2 regions of the Motilimonas thetidivivens genome follow, and region 1 is predicted to be linked to the other one. Evidence: predicted binding sites of a transcription regulator. Region 1 holds the regulator's gene; the other holds the start of a gene.

Region 1 (14,508 bases):
TAAGCTTTTTACCTCGTTTGATTATCACTATTTTGGCATTGATGTTTGGTGCCCACTGGGGGTTTAGAATGCTGATGGAATTTTTCTATACCATGATTGAACAAATCCCAAGCGTTATTGGCTGATGAGCTACCCTGCGGATATTGTGATCACTTGGCTGTCCAGTTACCTCTGGGCTCTGTGCCGAATTTCTGCCATGTTAATGGTAATGACGGGGATTGGCGCGAAAACCACGCCAAAACGTATCCGTTTACTGTTGTCACTTGCCATTACCTTTATGGTGGTGCCTGTATTACCTGATCCGCCTCCAATTCCTTTGTTTTCGGGGGAAAGCTTTTTAATTGTATTGCAGCAGATTTTAATCGGTACAGCGGTGGGCACTGTCTCTGTGTTTGTGATGCAAACGTTTGTTATTGCAGGCCAGATAATTGCCATGCAGACCAGTTTAGGGTTTGCATCCATGGCCGATCCCTTAAATGGCCAAACATCCCCTGTGGTTGGTCAATTTTATTTGATGCTGGTTACCTTGCTGTTTTTTGCCGTGGATGGGCATCTGGTGATGATTTACATGATAGTGGAAAGCTTTACCACGTTACCGATTTCGATGCAGGGGTTAGCCCCGTTGCAATATGAAAAGCTTGCTGGTTGGCTGGGGGTGATGTTTACCGCAGCACTGGCTATGTCTATGTCTTCGATTGTGGCTATGCTATTAGTGAACTTTTCCTTTGGTATTATGACGCGAGCCGCACCACAGCTGAATATTTTTACCTTAGGTTTCTCAATCAGCATGTTGTTTGGTCTATTTATTTTGTGGCTCACTATCGGCAACGTGGTACTGCATTTTGATGGCCATTGGCAGCGAGGTGCAGAGCTCATGTGTGATTTGCTCAATGGCGCTTGCAGACCTTAACCTAGTGCAAGCCTTAGTTTTTACAGCACGCCAGGAGAATTTAAATGGCAGAAGCTGACGGCCAAGAAAAAACCGAAGACCCCACGGGGAAAAAACTCAGTGACGCCCGCAATAAAGGGCAAGTGGTGCGCTCTAAAGAGCTTGGCACGGCGGCTATTTTAATCATGGCTGCTTTTGCTTTGATGATGTTAGGTGACCACCTTGGCCATGCCTTTGTGACCATGATGACAAAAGCCTTTACGTTTGAGCGTGACGTGGTGTTTGATCCTGGTCAGATGATGGTGGTGTTTGCTAACGGCATTGGCGAAATGATCTTACCTACATTAGCTATTCTAGTGGCGTTATTTCTTGCCGGTGTGGTGGGCACGATTGCGATTGGTGGTATAAATTACAGCAGTGAAGTAATGTTGCCTAAACTAAGCAAAATGAGCCCCCTTGCAGGCTTTAAACGCATGTTTGGCAGCCAAGGTTGGATTGAATTACTGAAGTCTATCTTAAAAGTGAGCGTGGTAGGCTGTGGTGTTTGGGGCATTTTAACTTATAGCTTTGCTGATATCTTGGTACTCAGTTCAACCCCCTTAGGCTCGAGTGTTGAAGCTGCATTGGATATGTTGCTTTGGATGTTCTTGATTTTATGCGTTTCCTTATTAGTGATCGTGGTTGTTGATGTGCCTTATCAACTTTGGCATCACAAAGAGCAACTTAAAATGACCAAGCAAGAAGTGAAGGACGAGCATAAAGATCAAGAGGGTAAACCTGAAGTAAAAGGACGCATTCGCCGTTTACAAATGGAAGCAGCGCAGCGTCGTATGATGGGAGAGGTGCCTAACGCCGATGTTATTGTTACTAACCCAACCCATTTCTCGGTTGCGCTAAAATATGATCCTGCCAATGGCGGCGCACCGCGAGTGGTTGCTAAAGGGGTGGATCAAATAGCCTTGAAAATTCGTGAAATCGCCCGTGAATATGAAGTGCCCGTCATGAGCTCGCCGCAGCTTTGTCGCGCTATATACCACACCACGGAACTGGAACAAGAAATCCCCCATGAGCTGTTTGTTGCCGTTGCGCAAATTCTGGCTTATATATTCCAATTAGAGCAATACCGTAAAGGACGCGGTAAACGACCGACAGCATTGCCTAAAGAATTTGATATGCCTGAAGGCTTTAATTACTAGCCTCAATTGCTAGCCTGATCTAATTATTTGACCGCTGACCAAGTTTCGTTGATTGCTCCGCTAACTTTGCGTGACGGCGTATTGCAATAGGCGCGGTTATTGCATAGGGTTAAAGCGTCATTTTTTTGTCGAATTATGTGAATGAATTTAAAGTCCAATTTAGCCGGCTTCTGGCAACAACGAGATAAACTGATCAAAGGGGTTGGTGCGCCTGTCATGGTGCTTGCTACCCTTGGCATGGTTGTATTGCCTATGCCTGCCTTCTTACTCGACATCCTGTTTTCGTTTAATATTGCCCTTGCTTTGGTTGTGCTGTTGGTGGCTATCTACACCAAACGCCCGTTAGATTTCGCTTCATTCCCCGCCGTGTTGCTGATTGCAACCTTATTACGTTTAGCACTTAACGTGGCATCAACGCGCGTGGTATTACTTGAAGGCCATCAAGGAGGAGACGCCGCGGGTAATGTGATTGCGGCCTTTGGCTCGGTAGTCATCGGCGGCAACTATGCGGTAGGTTTAATTGTATTTTTGATCTTAATGATCATTAACTTCGTGGTTGTCACTAAGGGTGCTGGGCGTATTTCTGAAGTAAGTGCACGGTTTACCTTAGATGCGATGCCGGGTAAACAAATGGCGATTGATGCCGATTTAAATGCCGGCATGATAGATCAAGAACAAGCAAGATTAAGACGTGAAGAAGTAACCCGTGAAGCAGACTTTTACGGCTCCATGGACGGTGCAAGTAAGTTCGTAAAAGGGGATGCAATTGCCGGTATATTGATCTTGTTTATTAATATCATCGGCGGCTTCATCATAGGCATGGCGCAACATGGTTTGAGCTTTAGAGACGCTGCGGAAATATATACCTTATTAACCATAGGTGATGGCTTGGTTGCGCAAATTCCATCACTGTTATTATCGATTGCTGCTGCTATCACCGTAACCCGTGAAAACCGCTCTGAGGATATGGGTGAGCAGGTGATAGGGCAAATGTTTAGTAATCCTAAAGCCTTGATGATTACTTCCGGTATTTTAATTGTAATGGGGTTGGTGCCCGGCATGCCTCATTTTGCATTTTTATCCTTGGGCTTATGTGCTGCTGGTGGCACCTATTGGATAATGAAGAAGCAAAAATCGCAAGCGGCTACAGCGCTGGCAGAATCCGAGAAAAATATAGCCAATAGCAATCCCGCGGTGCAGACCAAGGAGCTGGGCTGGGATGATGTACAACCAGTTGATACCATTGGCCTTGAAGTAGGCTATCGCCTTATTCCTTTGGTTGATAAAAGCCAAGGTGGTGAATTACTTGAGCGGATCAAAGGGGTGCGGAAAAAGTTATCGCAAGAGCTTGGTTTTTTAGTGCCACCTGTACATATTCGCGACAACTTAGACTTACCACCTAGCTATTACAGTATTTCGTTAATGGGTGTGACCAGTGGTCAAGCCGAAGTGTTTCATGACAAGGAAATGGCGATAAATCCTGGGCAAGTGTTTGGTACAGTAGAGGGAACCCCCACTATTGAGCCCGCGTTCCAATTGGACGCCTTATGGATTTCACCAAGTCAGCGTGAACATGCTCAAGCCATGGGTTATACCGTGGTTGATGCTGCGACGGTCGTCGCCACGCACCTCAGTCAGTTACTGACAAATCACGCCGCGCAATTACTCGGTCATGAAGAAGTGCAAAATCTTCTCGACTTACTAGCCAAAAGTCATCCTAAACTAGTAGAAGGGCTAGTGCCGGATATTTTACCGCTCGGGGTTGTGGTCAAAGTATTACAAAGCTTACTAAATGAAGGGGTGCCGATCAGGGATATCCGGACTATAGTGCAAACATTGTCGGATTATGGCGTGAAGAGCCAAGATGCAGAGGTATTAACCGCTGCATGTCGTATCGCACTAAAACGCATGATCAGTCAAAATATTGTCGGAGCCGAGTCAGAAATCCCAGTTATTACGCTTTCGCCAGAGTTGGAGCAAATTTTGCATAACTCGATACAGGCAGGTGGTAGCGATGGGGCAGGTATTGAGCCAGGGCTCGCAGAGCGGATCCAGAACGCATTATTTGAAGCCTCTCAACAGCAAGAGCTTGCAGGTCAACCTGCTGTTTTGCTAACGTCGGGCGTGTTGCGAACAACCTTGGCTAAGTTTGTTAAAAATACCATTCCTAGCTTACAGGTACTGAGTTATCAAGAAGTACCGGAAGATAAGCAAATTAGAATAGTTAACTCTGTCGGGCAATAACCGACAGGAGACAGCAGTATGAAAATTAAACGTTTTTTTGCAAAAGATATGCGTGCTGCGCTGGCTGAGGTGAAAGAAATCTTAGGGCCAGATGCCGTCATTATGTCAAATAAAAAAGTCACCGGTGGCATTGAAATCGTTGCGGCCGTTGATTATCAAGCGGCATCTGAAGTGAAACCTGCGGCTAAGAGCCATAGCGACTTAAAAGAAGACAGCGTTGTATTATCAAATCGCGCTCGTAGCGCAGCCCAGCCGACGACGCAAGCCGCTCAGCAACAAGCAAAAACCATTAATGCGAAATCGGGTCAACACTTAGCGGATTCCTTATCAGCCTTACTGGCTAAACAAGGTAAGCCAACGCCCGTGCGTAAGGCCAATCAGCCAGCGACGTTAATGGAACAAGAAAATTGGCAAGCACCGAAACCTAAAGCCGCGCCTACTCGAGCGCGAGCCACACCCACGAGTCATGTTAGTAAAGATGACAAAGTGTTAGAAGCCATGCGTGAAGAAATGGCCTCGCTGCGCAAGTTATTGGAGCATCAAGTTTCAGGGTTAATGTGGCAGGAGCTCGAGCGTAAAGAGCCGGTTCGCGCTATGTTAATTAAATGGCTCAATAAGTCAGGCTTTTCGGATGATATTGCCGATCAATTAGCGAGCTGTATTCCAGAAAGCTGTACACCATATGAAGCGCAGCAGTATTTGTCCCAGCTGCTTGAAGACCAAGTCGCCATTGGTGAAAACGAAATTTTAAAACTGGGCGGCGCGGTGGCATTACTTGGTCCGACTGGCGTTGGTAAAACGACGACGATTGCCAAACTAGCGGCGCGTTTCGCGATGGAGCATGGTGCTGAGCAAGTCGGTCTGATTACCACCGATACCTATCGAATAGGGGCCCACGAGCAGCTAGCCACTTACGGTAAAATATTAGGCTGTGCGGTGCGCGTTGCTAAAGATGCCGATGAGCTTTCAGAAATCTTGTATCAAATGCGCACTAAGCGTTTAGTGCTGATTGATACCGCTGGTATGGGACAGCGAGACGTTAGGCTTTCAGAGCAATTAGAAACCTTAATGAAAAACTCTCGCGTTAGGATCCGTAGCTTTTTAGTGATCCCAGCGACATCGCAGCGTCGAGTTGTACAAGAAGCCATCGAACATTTTAGAAAAATTCCGTTATCTGGTTGTATTCTCACGAAACTAGATGAAAGTTTGAGTCTGGGGGAAATACTAAGTGTTACAATTAAACATGCTTTACCTATCTCATATATAACGGATGGCCAACGGGTGCCCGAAGATATAAAAATTGCAAACGCAAAATACATGGTATCCAGTGCCTTGCGTTTAATGGAACAAGAAATGGCAAAAGACCAACATCAATGGTATAGCGAAGCAGATGACTGCCACACCTCGGAGTATTATGAATAAAACCATGTTAACTGATCAGGCGAGTGGGCTGCGAATGATGAAAAATAATAAAGTAAAAGTGATCACTGTGACCGGCGGTAAAGGCGGTGTGGGTAAAACCAATGTGACCTTAAACTTGGCCGCATCACTGGCAGCTCAAGGAAAACGTGTTTTGGTATTAGACGCTGACTTAGGTTTGGCCAATGTCGACGTGTTACTTGGCTTGCGTGTCACCAAAAACCTTTCCCATGTTTTATCCGGAGAATGTACCTTAGACGAAGTCATCATAGATGCGCCGCAAGGGATGAAAATTATCCCTGCTACCTCCGGAACTAAGTCGATGGTGGAGCTAACCCCAGCCGAGCATGCAGGTTTGATCCGTGCGTTTAGTGAACTGCAAACTCCCATCGATGTGCTGTTGGTTGATACCGCAGCCGGTATTTCAGACATGGTGCTTAGTTTTGCCCGTGCCGCGCAAGATATTGTGGTAGTGGTGTGTGATGAGCCAACCTCAATCACCGATGCCTACGCCTTGATCAAGTTACTCAGTACCCAATACGGCGTATTTCATTTCAAAATTGTAGCGAACATGGTACGTAGCTTACGCGAAGGACAGGAGCTATTTTCTAAACTAACGCGTGTGACGGATAGATTTTTAGATACTGCCCTTGAATTAGTTGCTTGTATTCCTTTTGACAACAACGTTCGTCAATCGGTACGGAAGCAAAAGCTCGTCGTAGAAGCGTTTCCAAAGTCGCCTTCATCGTTAGCCTTTAGAGCGTTATCGAGTAAAGCGGTGACATGGCCTGTGCCCAATCAGCCCGGTGGCCACCTAGAGTTTTTCATTGAGAAGCTATTAGATAGTAGCGCCGAAAGCAGAGAGAAGATAAGTGAATAAAGTCCACGCTTACACCAGTCAAGTTCAGCCGAATGAACTGGTTGAACGTTATGGACCTCTAGTGCAACGGATTGCGCATCACCTACTTGCACGTTTACCTGCTAGCGTGTTGGTAGAAGATTTAACTCAAGCTGGCTTGATTGGTTTACTTGAAGCCAGTAAGAACTTTGACGCTAGTAAAGGAGCTAGCTTTGAAACCTTCGCAGGCATTCGTATTCGCGGCGCGATGTTAGACGAAATGCGCCGTGGAGATTGGGTCCCTCGTAGCGTTCATAAAAACAGCCGAATGATCGCTCAGGCGATAGATCAAGTTGAAAAAGAGTTAGGCATTGACGCCAAAGACGCCGATATTGCCGCTAGGTTAGGGGTGTCTCTTGATGAGTATCACACCATGCTACGTGAAGTAAACAGCGGCAAATTAATCGGCATAGAAGACTTGGGAGCAGGACAAGACAGCGTAGGAGCGGTTGAATTGCTCGATAATTCACCACTTGATGGTGTTTATGAAGAAAAATTTCAGCATCACCTCGCAACTTGTATAAAATCCTTACCCGAACGCGAAGCCCTTGTATTATCTTTATATTATGATGAAGAGCTAAATTTACGCGAAATTGGTGAAGTGTTAGATGTCAGTGAATCGCGCGTCAGCCAAATTCACAGTCAAGCCATCCACCGTCTTAAGGGGAGAATGACTGATTGGCAAAGATAGCATGTCACTGTGGCATAAATGTAACTATACTGGTTTTAGTTGCCTAAATAACATTTCAGCACAAAGAGTTGAGTTCAAACCAACTGCCATTTAAGGAGATTAAGTTGGATAAAAATATGAAAATTCTAATCGTTGATGATTTCTCAACGATGCGAAGAATAATCAAAAACCTATTACGCGATCTTGGCTTCAATAATACCCATGAAGCAGATGATGGTAGTACTGCACTGCCGATGCTTAAAAATGGCGACTTTGAATTTCTAGTTACTGACTGGAATATGCCGGGAATGCAAGGTATCGACCTATTAAAAGAGGTTCGCAAAGACGAAAACCTACGTCATTTGCCTGTGTTAATGGTAACCGCAGAAGCTAAGCGTGAACAGATCATTGAAGCTGCTCAAGCTGGTGTTAATGGCTATATCGTTAAGCCTTTTACTGCAGCAACCTTAAAAGAGAAGCTCGATAAAATTTTTGAACGGCTTCAATAAGGAGGCGTGATGACAGACACCAACGGAGCTTTGCTTTCGCTTGAGCAAGCACGGCATTTAGTGGAACTACTGGAGCTTGGCGAGGTTGAGCAAGCAAATTCTTTGATTTCTGGTGCGTTGTCTGATCCTACTAACAGTGATTTGTTTGAACAAGTGGGCCTGTTGACTCGTCAATTGCATAACTCTTTGGTTGAGTTTCAAAATGACAACCGGTTATCGGAATTGGCGAATAGTGAAATCCCTGATGCGAAAGACAGGCTCAGCTATGTTATCGAAATGACAGACAAGGCGGCGAATCGAACCATGGATGCCGTGGATGAGAGTTTGCCCCTTGCTGATAGATTAAATGAGAATATTCAACAAGTTCTACCCGGTTGGAATAGTTTGATGAACCGCGAGATAGAGTTGGTTGAGTTTAAGGAGCTGTGTCACAAACTTGACAAGATCCTTAAGGATTCGGAACAAGATGCCGATAAGTTGAGGCAGTTGTTAACCGAAATTCTAATGGCCCAAGACTTCCAAGACTTAACGGGTCAAATGATTCGGCGGGTAATAGCGCTAGTACAAGAAGTGGAAGTTAAGTTAGTCGAAATGCTAACGATGTTTGGTGAAATTGAACGCAAACCAAAACAAGAACAAGCCGAAGCCCCTCGTTCATCTGGAATTGAGGCTGAAGGCCCCATTATGAACCCAGAAACAAGGGATGATGTGGTTTCGGGTCAAGATGACGTAGACGACTTGTTATCGAGTTTAGGATTCTAGGAGTAGCGCATGGGCTTTGAGGTCGATGAAGACATTTTACAGGACTTTTTAGTAGAAGCAGCCGAAATATTGGAGCTACTATCTGAGCAGCTGGTTGATTTGGAAAAGCAACCTGATGATAGCAACCTGTTAAATGCGATTTTTCGTGGATTCCACACCGTAAAAGGGGGCGCGGGCTTCCTTTCTCTTACCGAGTTGGTTGATTGCTGTCATGGTGCAGAAAACGTGTTTGACACGTTACGTAACGGTGGACGAGCAGTCGATTCTGAATTAATGGATGTTATACTACAAGCCTTGGATAGCATTAATGAAATGTTTGCTCAAGTCCAAGCTCGTGAGCCCCTGACTCCTGCTCCTCCTGAAATAATCCATGCGCTGCATAAATTAAGTCTTCCTGCTGGTGCTGAGCCTGCTCCTGAAGAGCCTGTTGCTCCAGTTGTCGCTCCTGAACCTGCTCCTGTCATTGAACCTGCGGCTGTTAGCGAGCCAGAAAGTTCAGTTGAATCGGGCATCGATGAAATTACAGAAGATGAATTTGAGCGCTTACTTGATGAGTTGCACGGAGCCAAAAGCCCTACTGCCGCAGCAGCTCCAGCTCCGGCAGTCAGCTCGGGTGATATTACCGATGATGAGTTTGAGTCTTTACTCGATGAACTTCATGGTAAGGGGCAACACAAAGCGGTTAGCCCAGCACCTGCGGCCGATGATGGCTTGATAGACGATGATGAATTTGAGCGCTTGCTCGATGAATTACATGGCAGTGGCAAGAGCCCAACGGTTGCGGAAGTTAAGCCAGCAGCACCCACGCCGCCAGCCCCTGTGTCTGAGCCTAAAGCTGTTACTCCTGTTACACCACCCCCTGCACCAGCTCCAGCCGCAGCAAAAGCACCGGTTGAAAAAGCCGCGGCCGGTAGAGCGCCAGCCCCCGCGCAAGCTGAATCGACGGTACGTGTGGATACGCGAACCTTAGACGAAATCATGAATATGGTCGGCGAGTTGGTATTAGTGCGAAATCGCTTAGTGAGCTTAGGCATTAATAGTTCTGACGAAGCCATGGCTAAAGCGGTTGCGAATTTAGATGTCGTGACTGCCGATCTGCAAGGTGGGGTAATGAAAACCCGCATGCAGCCCATCAAAAAAGTGTTTGGTCGATTCCCTCGAGTGGTTCGTGATTTAGCGCGAACCTTGAAAAAAGAAATCAACCTAACCCTTGAAGGTGAAGATACCGATTTAGATAAAAACTTAGTAGAGGCCTTGGCCGACCCGTTAGTTCACTTAGTGCGAAATGCGGTTGACCATGGTATTGAAATGCCTGATGTGCGTGAGCAAAATGGCAAGCCTCGTCTTGGCCAAATCGTCTTGTCAGCATCGCAAGAAGGTGACCATATTCTGTTAGTTATTCAGGATGATGGTGCGGGCATGGATGCTGAAAAGTTAAAAAATATCGCCATTAATAAAGGTATTCTTGATCCGGATACTGCCGCCAGAATGTCTAATACCGAAGCCTACAACCTGATTTTTGCTCCGGGTTTCTCAACCAAAGTCGAAATATCTGATATTTCTGGTCGTGGCGTGGGCATGGATGTGGTGAAAACCAGTATAACCCAGTTAAATGGGGCTATTCATATTGATTCAAATCTAGGCACAGGTACTCGACTAGAGATCAAAGTGCCCTTGACCCTAGCCATTTTACCAACCTTGATGGTCTTGGTGGGCAAGCAAACATTTGCGCTGCCTTTGACTAATGTTAATGAAATTTTCCACCTAGATTTAAGAAAAACTAATGTTGTTGATGGTCAATTAACCGTGATCGTCAGAGACAAAGCGATACCGTTATTTTATCTACAGGATTGGTTGATTCGTGGCGGTGCGCCAAGTAAGCAAAAACGAGATGGTTTGGGGCATGTAGTTATAGTTCAACTCGGTATGAAACAAGTCGGCTTTGTCGTTGATAGTCTAATTGGCCAAGAAGAGGTGGTTATCAAAGCACTTGATGATTTACTGCAAGGCACACCGGGTATGGCTGGAGCAACGATCACCAGTGATGGTGGTATCGCGTTGATTTTAGATATTCCAAGCTTATTAAAGCATTACGCATAACACTTCGAAGTTGAGAAGGTAGATGTCAATTAAGGTTTTAGTGGTAGATGACTCGAGCTTCTTTCGAAGACGAGTAAGTGAAATAATTAACCAAGATCCATTACTTGAGGTAATCGATACCGCCAAAAATGGCAAAGAAGCTGTTGAAATGACGCAGCGCCTTCGACCCGATGTGATCACCATGGATATTGAAATGCCTGTTTTAGATGGCATTTCAGCTGTGCGCGAAATAATGGCTACGACGCCAACGCCAATTTTAATGTTCTCTTCGTTAACGCATCAAGGGGCAACGGCAACATTAGAAGCCCTTGAGGCGGGAGCATTGGATTTCTTACCAAAGAAATTTGAAGACATAGCTCGCGACAAAGATGAAGCGACTAAGACGTTGCAGCAACGTGTTAAAGCGATTGCGCGTCGTCGTGTTTTTAGCCCGCGTCCATCCATCGCGAAAGCGCCCTTGGGCCAGAGCACATCAGCTGCAAGGCCGACATTGGAAAGAGCTCCAGTTCGCCCTAGTCCGACTGCTCGCGCTGTCACCTCAGCGTCAACCGCGCCAGTTAAGCCTACTGCTGCACCTGCGAGTCATTTTAAGCGTACCGGTAAAAGTTACGATATCCTTACTATCGGCACGTCAACGGGTGGCCCAGTGGCACTTCAGACCGTGTTGACTGAGCTACCGGCAAACTTCCCTTTGCCCATTTTATTGATCCAACATATGCCTGCGACATTTACCGCGGCTTTTGCGGCTCGATTAAACTCGCTTTGTAAAATCAAAGTCAAAGAGGCGCAAGACGGTGATCCCATCGTTAAAGGGCAGGCCTATCTAGCCCCTGGTGGTAAGCAGATGTTAGTCGAAGGCCGAGGTGCTAGTGCACGAATTCGCATTGTGGAAGGCAATGACAAGGTGAATTACAAGCCTTGTGTTGATATTACCTTTGCCTCGTTAGCAAAACTTTACCAAAGCAAAGTACTAGCGATTGTGTTAACGGGTATGGGGGCCGACGGGCGTGATGGCGGACGCATGTTGAAAAACATGGGCGCAACGATTTGGGCTCAGGACGAAAAGTCTTGTGTTGTTTATGGTATGCCGCAAGCGGTCGCAAAAGAGGGCATTGCATCTGAATCTTTGCCTCTTGATCGGGTGGCAGCTAGGATAATGACGGAATTTACCTAATGGATATTTTGGGGTTGTTTGGTCTATTTTTGGCATTCGCCTCACTTATCATCGCAGAGTCGATCACTGGCGGATCACTTTCATTTCTCCTCAACTTGGCTGCTTTTGTGATCGTTTTTGGTGGAACCATTGGCGCCGTCTTGTTCCAATCAACGGCGGATCAATTTAGCCATGCGATACGCCTGCTTCCTCAACTAATTACGCCGCCTGTATTACCGGTAAAGGGACAAATGGCGAAGTTAAAGCAATGGGCGAGCACCGCGCGTACCCAAGGCTTTTTGGCGCTCGAAGCTGCTATAGATGATAAAAAGCTGGATCGATTTACCAGTAAGGGATTGTCGATGATAGTCGATGGCGTTGACGCCATCACCTTACGCAGTGTTCTAGAGCAAGAAGTCGATCTAAAACAAGAATATTACGAGCGCAGCGCTAAGGTTTATGAAGCCATGGGCGGCTATAGCCCAACGGTAGGCATCATAGGGGCGGTGTTGGGATTGATTCAAGCCATGTCTCATATTGATGATCCTAGTGTATTAGGACGAGGTATTGCCGCTGCCTTTGTTGCAACTATTTACGGTGTGGGCTTTGCCAACTTTGTTTTTTTGCCTATTTGCCATAAGTTGCGTGCACTTAACTACAAACAAACCCTTTATTATGAAATGACGATTGAGGGGCTCGTTGCTATCGTCAATGGAGAAAACTCCCTTGTCATTGAACGACGTCTAGAGTCTTTTGCTACTGAGAGCCATTAATCATGGCTAGGCGCGCAAAGAAAAAACATATTCCAGAGCACAATCATACCGAACGTTGGTTGGTTTCCTATGCAGATTATATGACCTTAATGTTTGCTCTGTTTGTTGTTCTTTATGCAGCGGCCTCGGTAAATGAAGATAAGTACAAGGTTGTTATCGAGAACTTCTACACGGCGACTAAAGAGTTTTCCAAGCATGTAGACGTTTCAGATACCGAAGGTATTTTGGATAATGAAGCCGATGAAATAATCCAAGAACAAGGCGCTGGATTACTTGAAGATGCCGGCTCGGTCGTCGATGGTGGACAGGACTTATCTAACTTAGACCGCAACAAGTTGGGGGCTCCTTTAACCTCGCTTGAAACGGAATTAAATGAGAGTTTGTTAAAAGAGTTGGAAAATGGTCAGGCGAGTGTCACCTTAGATGGTGATTGGTTAACCATAGACATTAGCAGTGGCTTGATTTTTCCAAGTGGTAGCGCACAAGTGTCATTGGCATCCAGAGAGTTAATCAGCCGGATTGCAGCCATCTTAACACCGGTGAGTAATTACCTTCGAGTAAGAGGTTACACCGACGACCAAGGCATTAATACCGAAGTGTTTACTTCAAATTGGGAACTGTCTGTATCGCGCGCCACCAGTATATTACGTTTGCTTGAAGCTGATGGGGTTAATCCAGCAAGGTTAGCTGTGGAAGGGTATGGCGAGTATTACCCCGTTGCCAGCAATACTACGGAAGAAGGACGCCGGAAAAATCGCCGCGTGGTTATCGCTTTGTCAAAATATGCCTACGAGCCAGTGCCACAAGATGTGATTTTTGCAGCCGAAACTCCTCCTGAAGCGACTGATGAACCTATACTTTCAGAAGAAGCGGCCGATAACAGCGAAGAGAGTAAAATAATCGAGGTTGAGCTGCCCAACGGCGGCTTACGAATTACCACAAGACAGGAATAGCACTTTGATCGTTTGGACAGTTGCAAATCAAAAGGGTGGTGTAGGTAAAACCACAACTGTGATCTCACTTGCTGGTTTACTAGCGGAGCGAGGTCATAGGGTATTACTGATTGATACCGACCCTCATGCATCATTGACCAGTTATCTCGGTTATGACTCAGATTTAATCGACGGCACTCTGTATGAATTATTTCAAACACCTTCACCCAGCAGAGAGGCCGTACTACGTTATACCTTAAAAACGCCATTTGAAGGTTTAGATATTATTCCCGCCAATATGGCCTTAGCTACCTTAGACAGGGTGCTGGGGAATCGAGAAGGCATGGGGTTATTTTTAAAACGCGCCTTAGATCAGGTTAAGAATGATTATGACTATGTGTTAATTGATTGTCCTCCCGTATTAGGTGTGATGATGGTTAATGCGCTTGCCGCGTGTAGTCGTATCTTGGTGCCGGTGCAAACAGAGTTTCTTGCATTGAAAGGGCTTGAACGCATGATCCGTACCTTTAATATTATGCAGCGTTCAAGACCAAAACCATTCAAATATTGTGTTATCCCGACCATGTTTGATAAGCGAACTAAGGCGTCGTTAAGCACCTTACAAGCAATCAAAGATAAGCATCCAACCGATGCTTGGAATTCGGTGATCCCGATTGATACTAAATTCAGAGACGCAAGTTTAAAACACATACCGCCATCGGCTTATTCACGTAATTGCCGAGGGGTTTTTGCCTATGAAACCTTACTTAACCATTTACAACAATTAGAAAACAAAGAACAAGCAAAGTAGTTCGGATGAGTATTTGCTGCGCTAGCAGTGCTTGACTGGCGTTTTGTCATAACAATTGAGATGATGCTCTATGAATGAAAGGAACTAGGCTAAAAAGATGAGTCGTTTGCCCAATGAAGATGCAATGGAGCGCTATTTTGCTGCGCTATTGG
Region 2 (5,987 bases), on a different contig from region 1:
GTTTAACCTCGAGGGTTTTAGCTAGGTCCAGATAAGGCTGCATTTCCCAATGTTGAACAAAGGTATTGGCAACTATCACGCTGTGGCCTTGCTCAAGCTCTGCCTTGGTTTGTGATAAACACCATGAATGAGCCTGAGGTAACTGGCTGGCATCAAACCGATACTCACCACATGGGTTAACAAAAAATTGATCCGCTTCTAAATGGAGAGCGCCGCGCGCTTGTGCCAGTAATTTAGCCTTGGTTGATTTGCCACTGCCGGGTAAGCCCCGCACTAAAATCAGCGTCACATCCTCTTTTGGCTTAATGTCACTGGCTTGGCTCATATTCATGACGTTCTCCATTTTGGCCTTTGTTCATTTTCTCATGACTAAAAATACTGACTACACTTAAGCTATTATGACTTAAACGGTTGTCCTAGCATGCTATTCAAGATGGTTTCTGCAATAAAAATGGGGCTGGTTTTTGCACTATTTTATGTTTATGGCTCGTTAGCACAGGCTAAGCCCACCATTACTTGGCTTGAGTACGATCTGGCGCCCGGCTATATCTACCAAGGAGAGAATCAAGGAAAGGGCTTTGCTAATCTGGCTAGTCACTGGTTACAAGCGCAATTACCCCAATGGCAGCATGACAATAAGCTTGGCAGCATACCGCGATTGTTGGCTCTGGCTAAAGGCTCGCAAACCGTTTGTAGCAGCCTATTAAAAACGCCTGAGCGAGAAAAATTACTGGTCTTTAGTGAACCAATCCAAACCTTAGCAACCCATCGCTTGTATTATCTGAAAAAAAATCAGGCTAGGTTAGAGTCCATTGTTGGGCAACCATTAACGCAAGCTATCTCTTTACACAGCCTAATGAAACATCTTGATAAACTTAATTTTGCCGTTGCTTTTGGGCGCAGTTACGGCGCTAATCGTGATGAGATTTTACTGCAATATCACGATAGCATGCAGGTCTCGACTCAATATCGCCTTGGTTCACAGTATATTACCCGCCTGTTAGTGGATCGCCTTGACTTCATCATTGAATATCCTTGGATTATTCAATATGAACAAGCAGAGCAAGACTTTGACCAACAGACATTAGGCTCGGTTGCCATTAAAGAGTCAGGAGCACAGCTTAATGTACATATTGGCTGCACCCCTAATGAGCTAGGTAAGGCGGTGATCAGTGCCATCAATGAGGTTTATAACAGCCACCCCGATAATCCTCTACAAAGTTATGCCGATAACTGGAGCTATCCAGATAATGCAAAATAACGCAGCGTTAACCAAGCTGTTGCTCACGCACTTGATGTAAGGCTTCACACAGTTGCGTGACACCTAACACAGAGCGCGGCGTTGCTCGGTGAACCCAATCAGCTCGCAATTGGATAATGGCTTTGTTTTTCACCGCCGGTAACATAGACCATTGCTGCCAATCTATGGTGGGCGTTTGGCCAACTTCATCAGTGGTAATTATCGCTTGGGGCGCCGCGGCCAATACACTTTCGATACTGATAACCGGGTACTCTGCGGGATTATCATAAAACGGGTTTTGCGCACCGCAGACATCTAAATACTGCTGTACCCAACTGCCTTTAGCAACCGTGCGCAGTGGATTGGGCCAAAGCTGATAAAATACGCTGACTTTTGCTGCATCTTGGTATTTTATTTTTGCCGCATTTAACTGGGCTAAATAAGTGTCTGCAACTTGTGTGGCTTGCTCTGTTGCCCCAGTCAACTCGCCCAACATGCGTATCACACCAGCGACTTCGGCTAAGGTTTTAGCATCACTATCGACAAGCTTAAAGCCCAAATCAGCTAATTGATTTAGCTCTCGGTTTGGGTTTCCGCTACGCCAGCTAATAATCACATCTGGGTTGAGAGCGATTATTTGCTCTATGTTCAAGCCATTGTATCCGCCCACAATAGGGATAGATTTGGCCTGCTCTGGATAGTCGGTAAACCGTGTGGTGCCAACAATTTTATGGCCTTGGCCGATAGCAAATAGCATTTCTGCCGAATGTGGCGATAAAGTGACAATACGCGATATGGGCGGCTGGTTTGGCTCTTTGGTTTGCTCTGCTGCTACGTTTTGCAACAGCATAGGTGCAAGCACCAAGGGCAAAGCCCATAACCGCGCCAGCCAACCTCGGCGGATGCTTTGGCTAACAAACATTAATAATCAAACCCTTTTTGCGCCTTAATGCCGGCTTCAAAGGCATGCTTGATACTTTGAACTTCACTGACCGTGTCAGCAATCTCAATAATACCGCGATGACAAGCTCGCCCTGTGATCACCACATGCTGATGTTCGGGACGATTTTGTAATGCCGTTAACACTTGCTCAAGCTCAAGATACTTGTATGTCACCATGTATGTCAGTTCATCTAACAGCACTAGATCGATGGTGTCATCTTGCAGTAGTTTTTCTGCATCAGCCCAAGCTTGCGCCGCCGCTTGCATGTCTTTCTCTCGGTCTTGGGTTTCCCAAGTGAACCCGGTCCCCATTACATAAAAGTCCACCCCATGCTGCGCCAACAAATCGCGTTCACCGCAATCCCAAGTGCCTTTAATAAATTGCACTACGCTCGCCTTTAAACCGTGTCCAACGGCGCGGGCCACGGTACCAAAGCCGGCAGTAGACTTGCCTTTACCATTTCCGGTGATCACCATTAAGATACCTTTTTCATCGGTTGCTTTGGCGATACGAGCGTCTACTTGCTCTTTAATTCGCTGTTGGCGTTGCTTATGGCGCTGTGATTTATCGTTTGAATCGGTCATGTCTATTCCTTAATTATCCCTCAATGGGCTATTTAATGCGTTGTGGCAACCCTGCCACTACCCAATACACTTCGTCAGCTAATGTCGCGATACTTTGGTGTAACCAGCCTGTTTCATCCACAAAACGGCGATTAATCGCCCCCATGGGGACGATCCCCATCCCCACTTCATTGCTTACCAAAATGATGTCGCCCACCACTTGCTTATCCTGGTCTTGCTGTTTAGCCAAAGCCAACGCATCCAGCAACTGCTGTTTTTGCTGCTGCCAATGCTGACTAAGTTGGGCGCCTTGATGTTCTATGTCAAATCGTAACAACTCATTGGTCACCCAAAGCGTTAAGCAATCGACTAATAAACAATCTCCCGTTTGATGGTGTTGGGTTATCGCGTTTCCTAAATCAAAGGGGGTTTCCGTCGTTTGCCAAGTGGCCGGTCGCTGCTGGCGATGCGCGGCCACCCGTTGTTGCATTTCTTGGTCATAAACTTGCGCCGTTACCAGCACATTCACGCGGTGCTTTGACTGCAGCGCCAGTTGTTCGCCGTAACGGCTTTTACCACTACGAGCGCCACCCAAAATTAGTTTTATCATGGTAATCATCACGCTATGCCGTATTGAGGGCGATAAGATACGGCAATAATTCAAAATTACAATCTTAGTCGTCAGTGTTGATTACCGGATAAATGTGATCTTTCATTAATTTTTAATGCTGTTTGAATCGCGCAAGTGTCGAATTTTGCACTAAAATTTGAGCTGTAATGCAATTTTATGGGGTTGTTTTGCATTTACCAACCAAACCAGTAATCTGTGTTCTACAACAGCTAGTTTGTAACGGGTGCTCCCTAGCTATAGGGACAGCTTGATTGATAAAACAACGCCATAACTTGTTTATTACAAAAAACAAACAAAACATTATAACTAACTGATAAATCGCTCTTAATGCAGTGAGATTGATCGCAGAGAAGACGATAAACAACAATTAGGGCTAGTATTATTACTAGGTGTGATTTATAAGGTTTAAGCTAATACTTTTAGCTTATTTATGTAAAACCGATGATTTCTCCTAATCAGAGAATGTTGCTGTATCACCGATTAAGGGTCAAAAGGAATTCGAATGCTCGCGAAGATCACTAAACTATCTACTGCACTTGCTCTTGCTTTGTCTTTAACTGCACCAGTAGCAAGTGCAGCTGACAAGGTATCCCTCACTATTGTGTCTGAGTTTCGTCCTCTTTGGCAACGCAACTTCAACCCATTTGCGGCGACCAACAAACTGCCAACCACCATGCAGTTTATTTATGAGCCTTTAATTATTTTCAATGAAATGAAAGGTGGCGCCCCACATTACCGGTTGGCGAAAAAACACTATTTTTCTGACGATTTAATGTCGCTGTTCTTTGAATTACGAGACGATGTGAAATGGTCAGACGGCACCCCGTTTACCGCTGATGATGTGGTTTACTCATTAAACCAAGCAGCTAAAGGGGGCAAAACAGATGTTCAAGGTTTATCTGGCCATATTCTAAGCGTTCATAAACTGTCTGATTACAAAGTTGAGGTTAAGCTAACTCGCGTTAATACCGGCATCGATACGCAAATTGTTCGTGCGCCTATCGTCCCTAAACACATATTCTCTAAAGCCGGCGATTTAGTGGCCTTTAAAAACGAAAGCCCAGTGGGTACCGGCCCATTTACCGAGGTTGAAGTTTTTTCTTGGCAGGTTTATACCCAATGTCGCAACCCGTATTACTATGACAATGCCAATTTAGACATTGATTGTTTAAAAAGCCCTATCATTCAAAACAACAAGCAGCTCCTCGCGGCGGCCATTAAGGGCAGGCTAGACTGGACATCCTCATTTATTCCAAATATCGAGGAAGTGCTATTAAGCAAGAACTCAAGCACCAAATATTGGTTCCCTGCTGCCGGCTCGGCGTCATTCATGGTTAACTTTAAAACCCCGAATGAGAACAACCGTAAAGCATTTAACGATATAAACTTCCGCCGCGCCTTTTCGATGGCGATGGATCGAGAAAAAATTGTCAATGTTGCAGGCGCTGGCTATTGGTCAGTGAACGAATACCCCTCAGGTTTAGGCGATCAGTTTAAAGCATGGGCTGATCCCAGCGTAAAAAGTAAATACGGCAAATTTAATACCTTTGACATAACGGGCGCACAAATCATGCTTTCCAGTGCGGGTTATCGTGACATTGACGGCGATGGCTTTATAGAAAACCCAGATGGCAGCAAAATTGAATTTGATATTCTCGTTCCCAAAGGCTGGTCGGATCATATTCAAACGGTTGAAATTGGCATTGAAGGCCTCAACAAAATCGGGATCAATGCCAAAGTCAGTACCCCTGATTTTGCCGATCTCAACGAACGAGTAAAAAGCGCTGACTTTGATGCCGCCTTTACCAACTACTTCGCGGGTGCTAACCCGCATCGTTACTATTATACGGGTTTCCATTCAGAGCAAATGGACAAAGCGCGTTTTGGTGGTCATCACTATGTTGATAAAGATCTTGATGCGTTAATTGATTCTTTCAACCAAACAGCTGATGAACAAAAAAAGCTGGAGATAATGCACACCATAGAGCAGTACATCGGCGAGCGCCAAATCACCATGCCAGTGTTTAGCTCTAACTTTAACTTCCAGTATGACGATGTAAGCTTCAAAGGCTGGTTTAGCGCGAATAATCCTAAGGCAATCCCTGTAGTTTGGCCGGATACACCTGAACGTTTATTACATGTGTTAGATATCAAACCAGTTAATAAAGACTAACCAGTCTCTGCGTCTTGACCACGCCAAGGCGCAGGTTTTATTTGGCTTATCGCTTCGTAACCGCAGGAATAACTCATTTTTAGACAACCCCTGTTGGCCTTGATACCCCTTGCAATGACCAGCGTATTTGTCGCTGTGTTCATGTTACCTATCTTTGCCGGTTTGATTGGCACCGTATTACCCGCATTTAATTATCTTCCCGCACTGGGTGCTGAGCAGTTTTCTTTCGCCGCCTTTAGTCAATTTTGGCAACACCCTACAACCATGGCCGCGACCCGAGTTAGCTTACAAGTAGGTTGGTTAAGTACTTTTTTGTCCCTTGCTATCGCCTTACTTTTATTTGCCAAATTCTACCTTAACCCCAAATGGCAATGGCTGAGTTTGAGTTTAAGCCCCATTCTGGCGATTCCCCATGCGGCCATGGCGGTTGGATTAGG

The links. The regulator FliA, encoded in region 1, starts transcription of late flagellar genes. The targets are predictions, from matches to a motif close to CTAAAGNTNNNNNNNNNNNNGCCGATA.
Region 2: the regulator FliA is predicted to act here: its motif matches at 3,439-3,465, upstream of cobU (bifunctional adenosylcobinamide kinase/adenosylcobinamide-phosphate guanylyltransferase).

What each region holds. Positions count from the first base shown of each region.
Region 1 covers NZ_JBKFDK010000001.1:86,900-101,407, forward strand. The annotation lists gene fliQ (flagellar biosynthesis protein FliQ) at 1-125, shown strand, start outside; gene fliR (flagellar biosynthetic protein FliR) at 125-910, shown strand; gene flhB (flagellar biosynthesis protein FlhB) at 955-2,085, shown strand; gene flhA (flagellar biosynthesis protein FlhA) at 2,227-4,329, shown strand; gene flhF (flagellar biosynthesis GTPase FlhF) at 4,348-5,751, shown strand; gene ACK8OT_RS00455 (MinD/ParA family ATP-binding protein) at 5,756-6,628, shown strand; gene ACK8OT_RS00460 (RNA polymerase sigma factor FliA) at 6,621-7,337, shown strand; gene cheY (chemotaxis response regulator CheY) at 7,442-7,825, shown strand; gene ACK8OT_RS00470 (protein phosphatase CheZ) at 7,835-8,587, shown strand; gene ACK8OT_RS00475 (chemotaxis protein CheA) at 8,597-10,687, shown strand; gene ACK8OT_RS00480 (protein-glutamate methylesterase/protein-glutamine glutaminase) at 10,710-11,861, shown strand; gene ACK8OT_RS00485 (flagellar motor protein) at 11,861-12,613, shown strand; gene ACK8OT_RS00490 (flagellar motor protein MotB) at 12,616-13,566, shown strand; gene ACK8OT_RS00495 (ParA family protein) at 13,571-14,356, shown strand; gene ACK8OT_RS00500 (chemotaxis protein CheW) at 14,454-14,508, shown strand, end outside.
Region 2 covers NZ_JBKFDK010000026.1:14,018-20,004, forward strand. The annotation lists gene ACK8OT_RS16475 (ATP-binding protein) at 1-331, opposite strand, end outside; gene ACK8OT_RS16480 (TIGR02285 family protein) at 422-1,261, shown strand; gene ACK8OT_RS16485 (cobalamin-binding protein) at 1,269-2,162, opposite strand; gene cobO (cob(I)yrinic acid a,c-diamide adenosyltransferase) at 2,162-2,767, opposite strand; gene cobU (bifunctional adenosylcobinamide kinase/adenosylcobinamide-phosphate guanylyltransferase) at 2,796-3,356, opposite strand; gene ACK8OT_RS16500 (ABC transporter substrate-binding protein) at 3,880-5,550, shown strand; gene ACK8OT_RS16505 (ABC transporter permease) at 5,665-5,987, shown strand, end outside.